DNA from 3 places in the Pseudomonas sp. S07E 245 genome. Region 1 is predicted to be linked to each of the others. Evidence: predicted binding sites of a transcription regulator. Region 1 holds the regulator's gene; each other region holds the start of a gene.
What was found. The regulator FliA, encoded in region 1, starts transcription of late flagellar genes. The targets are predictions, from matches to a motif close to CTAAAGTTTNNNNNNNNNNNGCCGNTAA.
Positions count from the first base shown of each region.

Region 2: K3F44_RS17805 (methyl-accepting chemotaxis protein) is a predicted target of FliA. The motif match lies at 1,565-1,592, and genes of this name have one in related genera.
Region 3: motA (flagellar motor stator protein MotA) is a predicted target of FliA. The motif match lies at 1,468-1,495, and genes of this name have one in related genera.

Region 1 is NZ_CP080625.1:596,039-600,051, forward strand. Features, by position in the region: gene flhF (flagellar biosynthesis protein FlhF) at 1-170, shown strand, start outside; gene fleN (flagellar synthesis regulator FleN) at 263-1,096, shown strand; gene fliA (RNA polymerase sigma factor FliA) at 1,093-1,833, shown strand; gene K3F44_RS02795 (chemotaxis response regulator CheY) at 1,938-2,312, shown strand; gene K3F44_RS02800 (protein phosphatase CheZ) at 2,331-3,119, shown strand; gene K3F44_RS02805 (chemotaxis protein CheA) at 3,132-4,013, shown strand, end outside.
Region 2 is NZ_CP080625.1:3,863,621-3,867,633, forward strand. Features, by position in the region: partial or broken gene K3F44_RS25155 (cache domain-containing protein) at 1-687, opposite strand, end outside; gene K3F44_RS17795 (cell division protein ZapA) at 846-1,148, opposite strand; gene K3F44_RS17800 (hypothetical protein) at 1,145-1,375, opposite strand; gene K3F44_RS17805 (methyl-accepting chemotaxis protein) at 1,658-3,283, shown strand; gene gbcB (glycine-betaine demethylase subunit GbcB) at 3,314-4,013, opposite strand, start outside.
Region 3 is NZ_CP080625.1:4,827,866-4,831,878, forward strand. Features, by position in the region: gene K3F44_RS22170 (HDOD domain-containing protein) at 1-1,429, opposite strand, end outside; gene motA (flagellar motor stator protein MotA) at 1,560-2,411, shown strand; gene motB (flagellar motor protein MotB) at 2,415-3,437, shown strand; gene rsgA (small ribosomal subunit biogenesis GTPase RsgA) at 3,497-4,013, opposite strand, start outside.

The DNA.
Region 1 (4,013 bases):
TGGCCTATCTTACCGACGGCCCGCGTATTCCTGACGACCTGCACCTGCCGCGCAAGCACCAACTGGTCAGCCGCGCCGTCAGCGTGCAAATGCAGGAAGACCCCAGCGAAGAGGCCATGGCCGATATGTTCGCTGATCTGTACCACAACTCCGGCAAACGCGTGGGTTGAAGATGAACACAATGCAAAGTACCTACAGCAAGGGCTTTAATCACAGCCCTCCATGTGGCCTCGGTTCAAGCGCGACAAGGTAAAGAACAAATATGGGTAGCATGCATCCCGTACAGGTTATCGCCGTGACCGGTGGCAAAGGTGGCGTCGGCAAGACCAACGTTTCAGTCAACCTGTCCCTGGCGTTGGCCGAACTCGGCCGCCGGGTCATGTTGCTGGACGCCGATCTGGGTCTGGCCAACGTCGACGTGCTGCTGGGGCTGACGCCCAAGCACACCCTGGCCGACGTCATCGAAGGCCGCTGCGAGTTGCGCGACGTGCTCCTGCAGGGGCCTGGCGGGGTACGCATCGTGCCGGCCGCCTCGGGCACCCAGAGCATGGTCCACCTGCAGCCGGCGCAACACGCCGGGCTGATCCAGGCCTTCAGCGAGATTGGTGACAACCTCGACGTGCTGGTCATCGACACCGCTGCCGGTATCGGCGATTCGGTGGTGAGCTTCGTCCGCGCCGCGCAGGAAGTGCTGCTGGTGGTGTGCGACGAGCCGACCTCGATCACCGACGCCTACGCGCTGATCAAACTGCTCAATCGCGACTATGGGATGAACCGTTTCCGCGTCCTTGCCAACATGGCCCAGAGCCCGCAGGAAGGGCGCAACCTGTTCGCCAAGTTGACCAAGGTCACGGACCGCTTCCTTGACGTCGCACTACAATACGTCGGCGCCGTGCCGTACGACGAATGCGTGCGCAAGGCGGTGCAGAAGCAGCGTGCAGTTTACGAAGCCTTCCCTCGCTCCAAGTGTGCGCTGGCGTTCAAGGCCATCGCGCAGAAGGTCGATAGCTGGCCGCTGCCTGCCAACCCTCGTGGGCATCTGGAGTTCTTCGTCGAGCGCCTGGTGCAGCCCACCAGTGCGGGACCAGTGCTATGAGTGCAAGCGGTTTTCAGATGTACAGCAAGGCTTCCAAGGACGCCCAGTACGAGTTGGTCGAGCGTTACGCGCCGCTGGTCAAGCGCATCGCTTACCACCTGCTGGCGCGCTTGCCGGCCAACGTGCAGGTCGAGGATCTGATCCAGGCCGGCATGATCGGCCTGCTCGAAGTGTCCAACAAATACGATGCCAGCAAGGGCGCCAGCTTTGAAACCTACGCCGGTATCCGCATCCGTGGCGCCATGCTCGACGAGGTCCGCAAGGGTGACTGGGCGCCACGTTCGGTGCACCGCAATACCCGTATGGTCAGCGACGCGATGCGCGCTGTTGAAGCAAGAACCGGTCGCGACGCTAAAGATCACGAGGTTGCTGCCGAACTCCAATTAGGTCTCGATGATTATTACGGGATTCTGAACGATACCCTGGGCAGCCGACTGTTCAGTTTCGACGACCTGTTGCAGGACGGCGAACATGAAGGTCTGCACGAGGATGGCGCCAGTGCGCAGGTCGAACCGTCGCGTGATCTGGAAGAAGAACGCTTCCAGACGGCGTTGACCGATGCGATCGCCAACCTGCCGGAACGCGAGCGGTTGGTGCTGGCGCTGTACTACGACGAAGAGCTCAACCTCAAAGAAATCGGTGAGGTGCTGGGGGTCAGCGAGTCGCGTGTCAGCCAGCTGCACAGCCAATGCGCGGCACGTCTGCGCAGCCGGCTGGGTGAATGGCGAGCGCGTTGAAACCGGGGTCGCTGCAGTCGTTTTGACGGTGTACCGAATTGATTGAATGCGCGCTCGGGGCCGAGCGCGTTTAAGACTGCTTGGAGGTCTAATTGAACAAAGACATGAAAATCCTCATCGTTGACGACTTTTCGACGATGCGGCGGATCATCAAGAACCTCTTGCGTGATCTGGGCTTCACCAATACCCAGGAAGCCGACGATGGCCTGACCGCCATGCCGATGCTCGAAAGCGGCCATTTTGACTTCCTCGTCACCGACTGGAACATGCCCGGCATGTCCGGCATCGACCTGCTGCGCAAAGTGCGTGCCGATGAGCGTCTCAAGCATCTGCCGGTGCTGATGGTAACTGCCGAAGCCAAGCGTGATCAGATCATCGAAGCGGCCCAGGCCGGCGTCAATGGTTACGTGGTCAAGCCGTTCACCGCCCAGGTGCTCAAAGAGAAGATCGAAAAGATCTTCGAACGCGTGAATAGCTAAATCACGCCAGGGGGCGCCATGGACTCTAACAACAACTCTTTGGGTGAGTTTGAAAACACCCTGAAGAAGCACGCTCAGGAACTGGTCGAGAGCCTTGAGCGCGGCCGGTTTGGCGATGCGGTGCAGCTGATTCATCAGCTCAACCAGACACGCGACCGTGGCCTGTACCAGGAAGTCGGCAAACTGACCCGCGAGCTGCACAGTGCGATCGTCAGTTTCCAGATCGACCCGGCAATGCCGCAGGCCGAGGAAGTCTCGCAGATCACCGATGCCACCGAGCGTTTGTCCTACGTGGTCAAGCTGACCGAGGGTGCCGCCAACCGCACCATGGACCTGGTCGAAGCGAGCACCCCGGTACTCAACGACCTGGCCGGTGAGGCCCAGGCGCTGAGCACTGACTGGCAGCGCTTCATGCGCCGTGAAGTGGCCGCGCCGGAGTTTCGCGATCTGGTCAAACGAGTCGACAGTTTCCTGACGCACAGTGCCGAGGGCAACCGCAAGGTGTCCGGGCATCTCAACGACATCTTGCTGGCTCAGGACTATCAGGACCTGACCGGCCAGGTGATCAAACGCGTCACCGCGTTGGTCACCGAAGTAGAAAGCAATCTGCTCAAGCTCGTGCTGATGGCCAGTCAAGTCGACCGCTTTGCCGGTATCGAACATGACCACGATCAGTTGCGTGCTGAAAAAGATCAAGAAAAACATCCGACTCGGGGTGAAGGTCCGCAGATTCATGCCGATAAGCGTGAAGACGTTGTGTCCGGTCAGGACGATGTCGACGATCTGCTGTCCAGCCTTGGTTTTTAGGGAGCACGTTTAATGAGCTTCGGCGCCGATGAAGAAATCCTTCAGGATTTCCTGGTAGAAGCCGGGGAAATTCTTGAGTTGTTGTCCGAGCAATTGGTCGAGCTGGAAAGCCGACCGGATGATGCCGACCTGCTCAATGCGATTTTCCGCGGTTTTCACACTGTAAAAGGGGGCGCCGGCTTCCTCCAGCTCAATGAGCTGGTGGAGTGCTGCCACATTGCCGAGAACGTCTTCGACATCCTGCGCAAAGGTGAGCGCAGGGTCGACGCCGAGCTGATGGACGTGGTTCTGGAAGCGCTGGATTCGGTCAACAGCATGTTCGGCCAGGTGCGCGAACGCACCGAGGTGACCCCGGCTTCCCGCGAGTTGCTGGCAGCGCTGTCGCGTCTGGCCGAGCCGGGTGCGACGCCAGCGCCTGCCGCGGTGGTCGAGCCTGAGCCAGCGGTGGTCGAGGAAGACATCACCGACACCGAGTTCGAACAACTGCTCGACTCGCTCGATGCGGTCAAGGCCGAGGCCGAGGCTGCTGAACAGCCGCAGCCAGGTGCAGCCAGCGCCGAGTCGGATGAAATCACCGACGCCGAATTCGAATCTCTGCTCGATCAACTGCACGGCAAGGGCCAGTTCTCGGTCGAGGCGGCCACGGTCGCTCCCGAGGCTGTCGTGCCAGCGCCGGCCGGTGACGAGATTACCGACGACGAATTCGAAGCATTGCTCGACCAGTTGCATGGCAAGGGCACCTTCGCTGCCGATGCGCTGCCGACTGCTGCGGTTGCCGAGGCTGCAGCCAGCCCCGCGCCGGCTGCCAGCGGCGACGAAATCAGCGAGCACGAGTTCGAAGCGCTGCTCGATGAGCTGCACGGCAAAGGCAAGTTCTCGACCGACGCTGCCGAA
Region 2 (4,013 bases), 2.1 Mb from region 1:
GAGCGTGCGTTTGGCGCTGTATTGGTTGTCCGGGTGGACCTGGATGAGGCCGTCGTTGCGCACCAGCATGACCCTGCCCTGCTCGCCAAAGCTGAAGTCGTGGATCAGCTTGGACAACTCGGTCAGGCGCAAGCCCATGCCGGCGATGCCGACCAGCTGCCCGGCCTTTTCGATGCGATAGTCGATGAACAGCGCCACCTCGCCGGTGGCGCCATCCACGTCGATATTGATCAGCCGCTCGGCACCACTGTCGATGTAGCCATAGAACCACTGGTCCTTGGGGTTCTGCCGGCTAAGGGTGCGATCCAGGCCTTTCTCGTTGTAGTAGTGGCCGCTCGCAGTGGCGGCGAACAAGGCGGTAAACGCATGGTTGCGCTGCTTGGCAGCGTCCAGGTATTCGATGAAGCGCGCCGCCTCGGCGGGATTCTCACCGGCAGCGAGCCAGTCACGCAGCAGGGTATTGCCGGCAATATCGGCGGCCGCCACCAGCGGCTGGCTAAGCATGCGCTCGATATCGTTGCGAATGGCCTCGATGCTGGCCGGCAGAGCGGTGTCGAGCAAATAGCGCTCGGTCAGGCGATTGACCGCCACGGTATAGATCGCAACCACCACCAGGATGCTCACCAACAGGGCCGTGCCCATGCCTGCGATCAACTGCAACTGGATACTTCGCCGCCAGATACGCATACGTTTTCCTCCCCCAGGATTCTTGTTTTGGGGGATTGTATACACTTACGTATCCATTCAATCCAGCAATCATCGACAAACGCTAACGCAAAACGGGGAACAGCCACGCGTCACCGCATGGCTGCCCCCCGCTCGAATTTTGCCTGTTGGCTGGTGCTTTACTGCTCGCCGATGGTGCGTGCGATGGCATCTACCGTGGCATCGATCTGCGCCTGGGTGCGGGCGAGCGTCACTTGATGCTCTTTTTGCAGTTCGATCTGCCGCGAGCACAGATTCAGCGCCGCCAGCACCAGCAGCTTGTCACCGATCAGGGTCGGGTACTGGCGCTTGGTTTCGTTGAGGGCGGTGTTGAGCATCCGCACAGCCTGCGAGAGGGTCTCTTCCTGGCCTTCAGGGGCCTTGATCGAATAGTCGATACCCAGAATCGACACGACATTGATCGGCTGCGCTTGCAGTTTCATCCGTTGACGACACCTGCGCTGGCGCGCTCAACCAGCGCCTGGATACGCGCAGCAGTGGCGCCGTGTTTCTCTTCCTGTTCCATCAGCGACAGCTGCAGGCTGTCGTTGTCTTCCTTGGCCTGGGCCAGTTCCTGGGCGATGGCAGCGTTCTGCTCGCTCAGCTGGGTGTTTTTCTGCATCAGGTCGTTGACCAGCTGCTCGAGTTGATTCAGGGAAGTTTCCAACATGGGGTATGTCTATCTCGGGTTGTTGCAGAGGGCGCACACGATAAAGAAAAGCACGCGCCCCCGCCATTAAATATCGGGTCAAAAGGCTTCAGCCAGGCCAGATTGACAGGGGATCGGCCACCTTGTTCCGGCCTGGGTCAACCGCCGGTCAGGATTTGTCGCGGCCAACTCGGGCTTTTGCTCATCGAACTCAAGACTGGCCGGTCATGACCGATAGCCATACAGGTCTTATCTCGACGCAAGGATTGCGCGCCACCTTACCTTGCCCGGATTGTCCAAATCATGTCCCTACGCAATATGAATATCGCCCCGCGCGCCTTGCTCGGGTTTGCCTTGATCGGCGCATTGATGCTCGGCCTTGGCGTGTTTTCGCTGGTCCAGATGGGCAAGATTCGCCAGGCGGGTGTCGCCATCGAAAGCATCAACGTGCCGAGCATCAAAACCCTCGATGAACTGACCGCGTTGAGCCTGCGCTTGCGTACGCTGTCCTATCGTCTGCTGGTCAATCGTGACCCGGCCGCTCAGCAAGACACCCTGCGCCTGCTGGACGAGCGCAACGCGCAAATCGACAAGGCCCAGAGCCGTTACCAGACGTTTATCGTCGACGTCGAAGAACAAGCCGCGTTCGATCAGTACGGCCAGTTGCTGACCCAGTACCGCCAGCTGGAAACCCGCATGCGCAACCTGAGCCAGGCCAACCGCATCGAGGAACTGGCCGACCTGCTCAACCGCGACCTGCTGACCAACTCCGAGCAGATCAACAAGGTCATGAACACCCTGCTGGAAATGAACACCGAGCAGGCGCGCAACGCTAACGCCACCGCCGCCAATCAGTACAGCACGGCGTTCACCCTGGTGATCGGTCTGCTCATCGCCGCCACCGTGCTGACCCTGATCTGCGCATTGCTGCTGACCCGCAGCATCGTCAAGCCGATCGAAGAAGCCTTGCAGGCAGCTGAACAGGTAGCCGACGGCGACCTCACCCACACCATTCGCGCCGAAGGCAGCGACGAAGCAGCGCGCCTGCAGCGAGCCATGGCCCGCATGCAGGAAAAGCTGCGCGACACCCTGCACCTGATCGCCGGCTCCTCTACCCAGCTGGCCTCGGCGGCCGAAGAGCTCAACAGCGTGACCGACGAGAGCGCGCGCGGCCTGCAGCAGCAGAACGCCGAAATCGAACAGGCCGCCACTGCCGTTACCGAGATGACCAGCGCGGTCGAGGAAGTGGCGCGCAATGCCGTCAGCACCTCGGAGGCTTCGGCTGAAGCCAGCCGTTCCACCAGCGATGGCCGTGACCTGGTACTGGAAACCGTCAGCGCCATCGAGCGCATGAGCGGTGACGTACAGGGTACTGCCAAGCTGATCACTCACCTGGCCGAACAGTCGCGTGATATCGGCAAGGTACTCGACGTGATTCGCGGCCTGGCCGATCAGACCAACCTGCTCGCCCTCAACGCCGCCATCGAGGCAGCCCGGGCCGGTGAGGCCGGGCGTGGTTTTGCCGTGGTGGCTGACGAAGTGCGTGCACTGGCGCATCGCACCCAGCAGTCGACCAGCGAGATCGAGCGCATGATCGGCACCATCCAGGGCGGCACCGGCCAGGCGGTCGAGTCGATGCGCACCAGCACCGAACGCGCCGAATCGACCCTGAACATCGCCCGCGGCGCGGGCCTGGCGCTGGACACCATCGCCACGGCCGTAGCACACATCAACGAGCGTAACCTGGTCATCGCCAGTGCGGCCGAAGAGCAGGCTCAGGTCGCCCGCGAAGTCGACCGTAATCTGGTCAACATCAACGACCTGTCGGTGCAAAGCGCCACCGGGGCACACCAGACCAGCGCGGCGAGTGCCGAGCTGTCGCGCCTGGCAGTTGACCTCAGCAGCCTGGTTGCACGCTTCCGCGTCTGACCCAGGCTGCAGCGCTCACGCGGCCTCGGCTTAGTACTCGATACGAACGTCGCCGCGCGGCACGCTGCAGCAGGAGAGGATGTAGCCCTCGGCTTCATCCTCTTCGGTGATGCCGCCGTTGTGCTCCATGTCCACTTCGCCGCCCAGCTTGAGCACCTTGCAGGTGCCGCAGATGCCCATGCCGCAGGCTTTCGGGATCATCAGGCCAACCTTGGCCGCCGCCGCATGCACGGTCTCGCCCGGGGCCACGCGGATGCTCTTCTCGCTGCCGACGAACTCCACCAGGTTCAGATCGGACAGATCCACTTCCGGTGCATCGGCTGCCTGTTCGGCGTGCTCGACAGCGTCGGCCTTGGCCTCCGCCGGGGTCGCGCCAAACGACTCCTCGTGGTAGTTCTTCATGTCGAAGCCGACCGCCTCGAGCATACGCTTGACCGCGCTCATGTACGGCGTAGGCCCGCAGCAGAACACCACGCGCTCCATGTAATCCGGGGCGATCAGCTCCATCAGGCGCTGGTTCAGATACCCCCGATAACCTGCCCACGGCTCGCCCAGCCCGTGCTTCTCACAAATGATGTGCAGGCTGAAGTTGGGAATGCGCGAGGCCATCTGTTCCAGCTCGCGGTGGTAGATGATGTCCTTCGGTGAACGCGCGCTGTGGACGAACACCATGTCGACATTGGCGTTGGTGTCATAGAACCAGCGCGCCATCGACATCACCGGGGTGATA
Region 3 (4,013 bases), 1.1 Mb from region 1:
CAAGCAGCAGCATGATTACCTGGCCATTGACCGCCAGCGAGCGCAGCAGCAGGTGCTCGCTGGGGAACAGGGCATTGATCGGCGCTGGCAGCAGGGCGGCGAACTGGGCGTGGTTGTCCGGCGTCAGGCGCAATTGCCCGGCCTGACTGGTCAAGCGTTGTAACAGTTTGTTCTGTTTGACTGCCAGGTTCAGTGCAGCTGCTTCCTTGGGCAGGCCAGCAGTCTGCTGCACGCGCAAGGCATCAGTGGCCTTGTCGTAGGTCAGCAGCAGTACCCGCTGCATGCCGCAGGCGAGCAGTGCATCGCGGGCGTGGGTAGCCAGGTGCACGGCATTGCTGAAGCGGCTGGGCTGGGCCAGCATTTCGGCGCACAGCGAGCGCCAGCGCTCCAGGTTTTCTGCAGGCGGCGGCGGTGGTGTGAGCATGTCCGGGTGCGGACGGCGCTGCTGCCATGGCCAGATCAACGCTTCGGCCGGGTGGAACAGGGCGTGGCGGGCGTGATGGCGGGCACTCGCTGCGGCTTGCTGGTGAACCTGCTGCTGGACGTCGTCCAGCGAGGTCTGCAAATACAGCGCGGTCAGCAGTTGCCAGCGCAGCAGGTGCGGGTTGTCCCAGCCGACTTGCGCCGCCAGTGCTAGGCCGTTGGCCAGCAATACGGTGTTGGCCGGTTGGTTGAACCAGCGGCGCAGGCCTGGTTCTTCATCCAGCCGATGCTGCTGCTCGAGGCTGTCCGTCTCGCGGGCAATGTTGAATACCTGAGCCAATTGTTCGCGTTCGCTGGTAAGCAGGCGGTAGCCCTGGGTTACCCACTCCGGCAGGCGCCAGTGCAGGGCGACCGCCTGGCACAGCTCCATCAGGCGTACGCCAAACAGCTCGATCTCGACCTCGGCAGCGTTTTCGCCCTTGTGGATAACCCGCAGCTCCCAGGTGTCGAGCAGCTTGGGGTAGGTCACGGCCATCGGCCACAGCGGCGACAGGAACAGCAGGCTGCCCCAGTGAATCTCCTGCCACAGCCGCGCCAGGCGGCTGGCGAACAGGCCACTGGCCTGCTGCGCGGCATGCTGGCTGATCAACAGAAACTGGCGCAGTACCGGCGGGATGTCATCGCCGGGCAAGGCCGGCAGGCGCGCCAGCAGCTCTGCGCTGCGCTCAAGTCCGAGGCGATTGAGGGCAACTTCGAGGCTCTCGGCCGGCTCGGCCTGGCTGGCGTTGGCCGAGTGATTGGCCTCACGCATGACCGACAGCACCAAGGCGGGGCTGTCCTGCATCAGTTCGGCGATGTCGCGCAATGACCGACGGTTGTCATTGATGGCCGCCATTACCCGGTCGTGGCTTTCCTTGGGCACGGGCAGGCGCACGTCATCCAGCAGTTTTATCCAGCGGTCTAAAGTGCGTGGCGTCTGACTTGGTACCTTGGTTTCAATTGGCATTTTGACATCAGTCCGAACTGGCTTTTCACTTGGAGTGGCTATAGTCTGGCGCAGTTCTGCCGATAAGTAGAAGAAGAGTTTTCAAGCTCCCGTCCCCGACCCTGACCTCGACTTCAAGTGCTTTGAACCTATGGCTAAAATTATCGGCATCATCGTCGTCTTCGCGAGCGTGATCGCAGGCTACGTGCTTTCCCACGGCAAGATTGCGGCGCTGATCCAGCCGTTCGAAGTGCTCATCATTGGCGGGGCTGCGTTTGGCGCGTTCCTGCAGGCCAACCCTGGCTACATGACCATGCACGTGATCAAGAAGTCGATGAAGATGTTCGGCTCACGTTTCACCCATACCTTCTACCTGGAGGTGTTGGGCCTGGTCTACGAGATCCTCAACAAGAGCCGCCGCGAAGGCATGATGGCGATCGAAGGCGATATCGAAGACGCCTCGGCCAGCCCGATCTTCGCCAAGTACCCGGCAGTGCTGGGTGATGAGCGCATGACTGCGTTCATCTGCGACTACCTGCGCATCATGTCCACCGGCAACATGGCTCCGCACGAGCTCGAAGGCCTGTTCGACATGGAGCTGCTGAGCCTCAAGGAAGAACTCGACCACCCTTCGCACGCGGTCACCGGGATCGCCGACGGCATGCCTGGCTTCGGTATCGTTGCGGCGGTACTGGGTATCGTCGTCACCATGGCCTCGTTGGGTGAGGGCGACCAGGCTGCCATCGGCATGCACGTAGGTGCGGCGCTGGTGGGTACCTTCTTCGGTATTCTTGCTGCGTACGGTTTCTTCGGCCCACTGGCTACCTGCCTGGCTCACGATGCCAAGGAAGAGGTCAATCTGTACGAGTCGATCAAGGCGTCGCTGGTGGCTTCGGCCTCGGGCATGCCGCCGTCACTGGCCGTGGAATTCGGGCGCAAGGTGCTGTACCCCAAGCACCGTCCGAGCTTCGCAGAGCTGGAACAAGCAGTTCGCGGTCGCTGATTCATGGAAAACAATCAGCCGATAATCATCAAGCGCGTCAAGCGCTTTGGCGGCGGTCACCATGGCGGCGCCTGGAAGATCGCCTTTGCCGACTTCGCGACGGCGATGATGGCGTTCTTCCTGGTGCTGTGGCTGATGTCGACGGCCACCCCAGAGCAGAAGATCGCCATCGCCGGCTACTTCAAGGACCCGATCGGCTTCTCCGAAAGCGGTACGCCCTATGTGATTGACCTGGGTGGCTCGCCGGAGCTGGCGCCGGACAAGACCATCAACCCTGAGGTGAAGTCCGAGCCGACTCCCGAGACCAGCGTGCAGCTGGACAAGGATCAGGTCGAGACCATGGCCGAGCAGGTTGAAAAGGAACGCCTGAACCTGCTCTTGCAGGAGCTGCAGAACAAGGTCGAAGAAAACCCGCAACTGCAGAAGTTCAAGGATCAGATCCTGTTCGAGATCACCCAGGACGGCCTGCGTATCCAGATCATGGATGCCGAGAACCGGCCGATGTTCGACATCGGCAGCGCGCGTTTGCAGCCGTACTTCGAGGACATTCTGCTGGCCATGGCCGACACCATCAAGGCGGTGCCGAACAAGATCAGCGTCAGCGGCCACACCGATGCCAAGGCCTATGCCGGTAGCGGTGACTACGGCAACTGGGAGCTGTCGGCCAACCGTGCCAACGCTGCGCGACGTGCGCTGGTGGCGGGTGGCTATCCGGATGATCAGGTGGCGCGGGTGGTTGGCTATGCGTCGTCGTCGCTGTTCGACCGCAAGAACCCGTTCAACCCGGTCAACCGGCGCATCGATATCATCGTTCTGACCAAGAAGGCCCAGCGCAATATCGAGGGCGAGCAGGGCACTCCGGATGCACCGCCGGCATCTGACGCACCCGCGGCGCCAGGCTCGGCAGCGCCAGGTGCAGCAGCGCCCGCTGGTGCCGGCGAGGCACCAATGCAGCCGCGTGAGCTACGGCAGAAGCTCAATCTCTTCGAGGACGGTACCTTGAAGATGGACGAGCCGAAGGAATAACCGCCTGCGGCACAGCAAAAAAGGGCTGCAAAGCAGCCCCGACTTACCTGCCCCAGCTGTTAATAGCTGTCTTCGGTCAGGCTGGCGATGATCGAGCGGTAGCTGTGCATACGCTGTGGCTTGATCCGGCCTTCGTCCAGCGCCTTGAGCAAGGCGCAGCCTGGCTCGCGGTCATGCTTGCAGTCGCGAAAGCGACAGGTGCCGAACAGTTCGCTGAACTCGATGAAGCCGGCTTCGACATCATCGCGGCTGACGTGCACCAGGCCGAATTCACGGATACCGGGGGAGTCGATCAGGTCACCGCCGTTGGGGAAGTGATAAAGCCGTGCCGTGGTGGTGGTATGGGTGCCCTGGCCAGACCACTCGGACAGATCACCCACCCGCGTGTGCGCCTGCGGCAGCAGGCTGTTGACCAGCGACGACTTGCCGACACCGGACTGGCCGACAAACACGCTGACGTGGCCATCGAGCATTTTTTGCAGCTGCTGCATGCCGTCGCCGTGGTGCGCCGACACCTCCAGCAGGGGGTAGCCCAGGTCGCGGTAGACCTCGAGCAAGGCATTCAGCGCCGGTGCA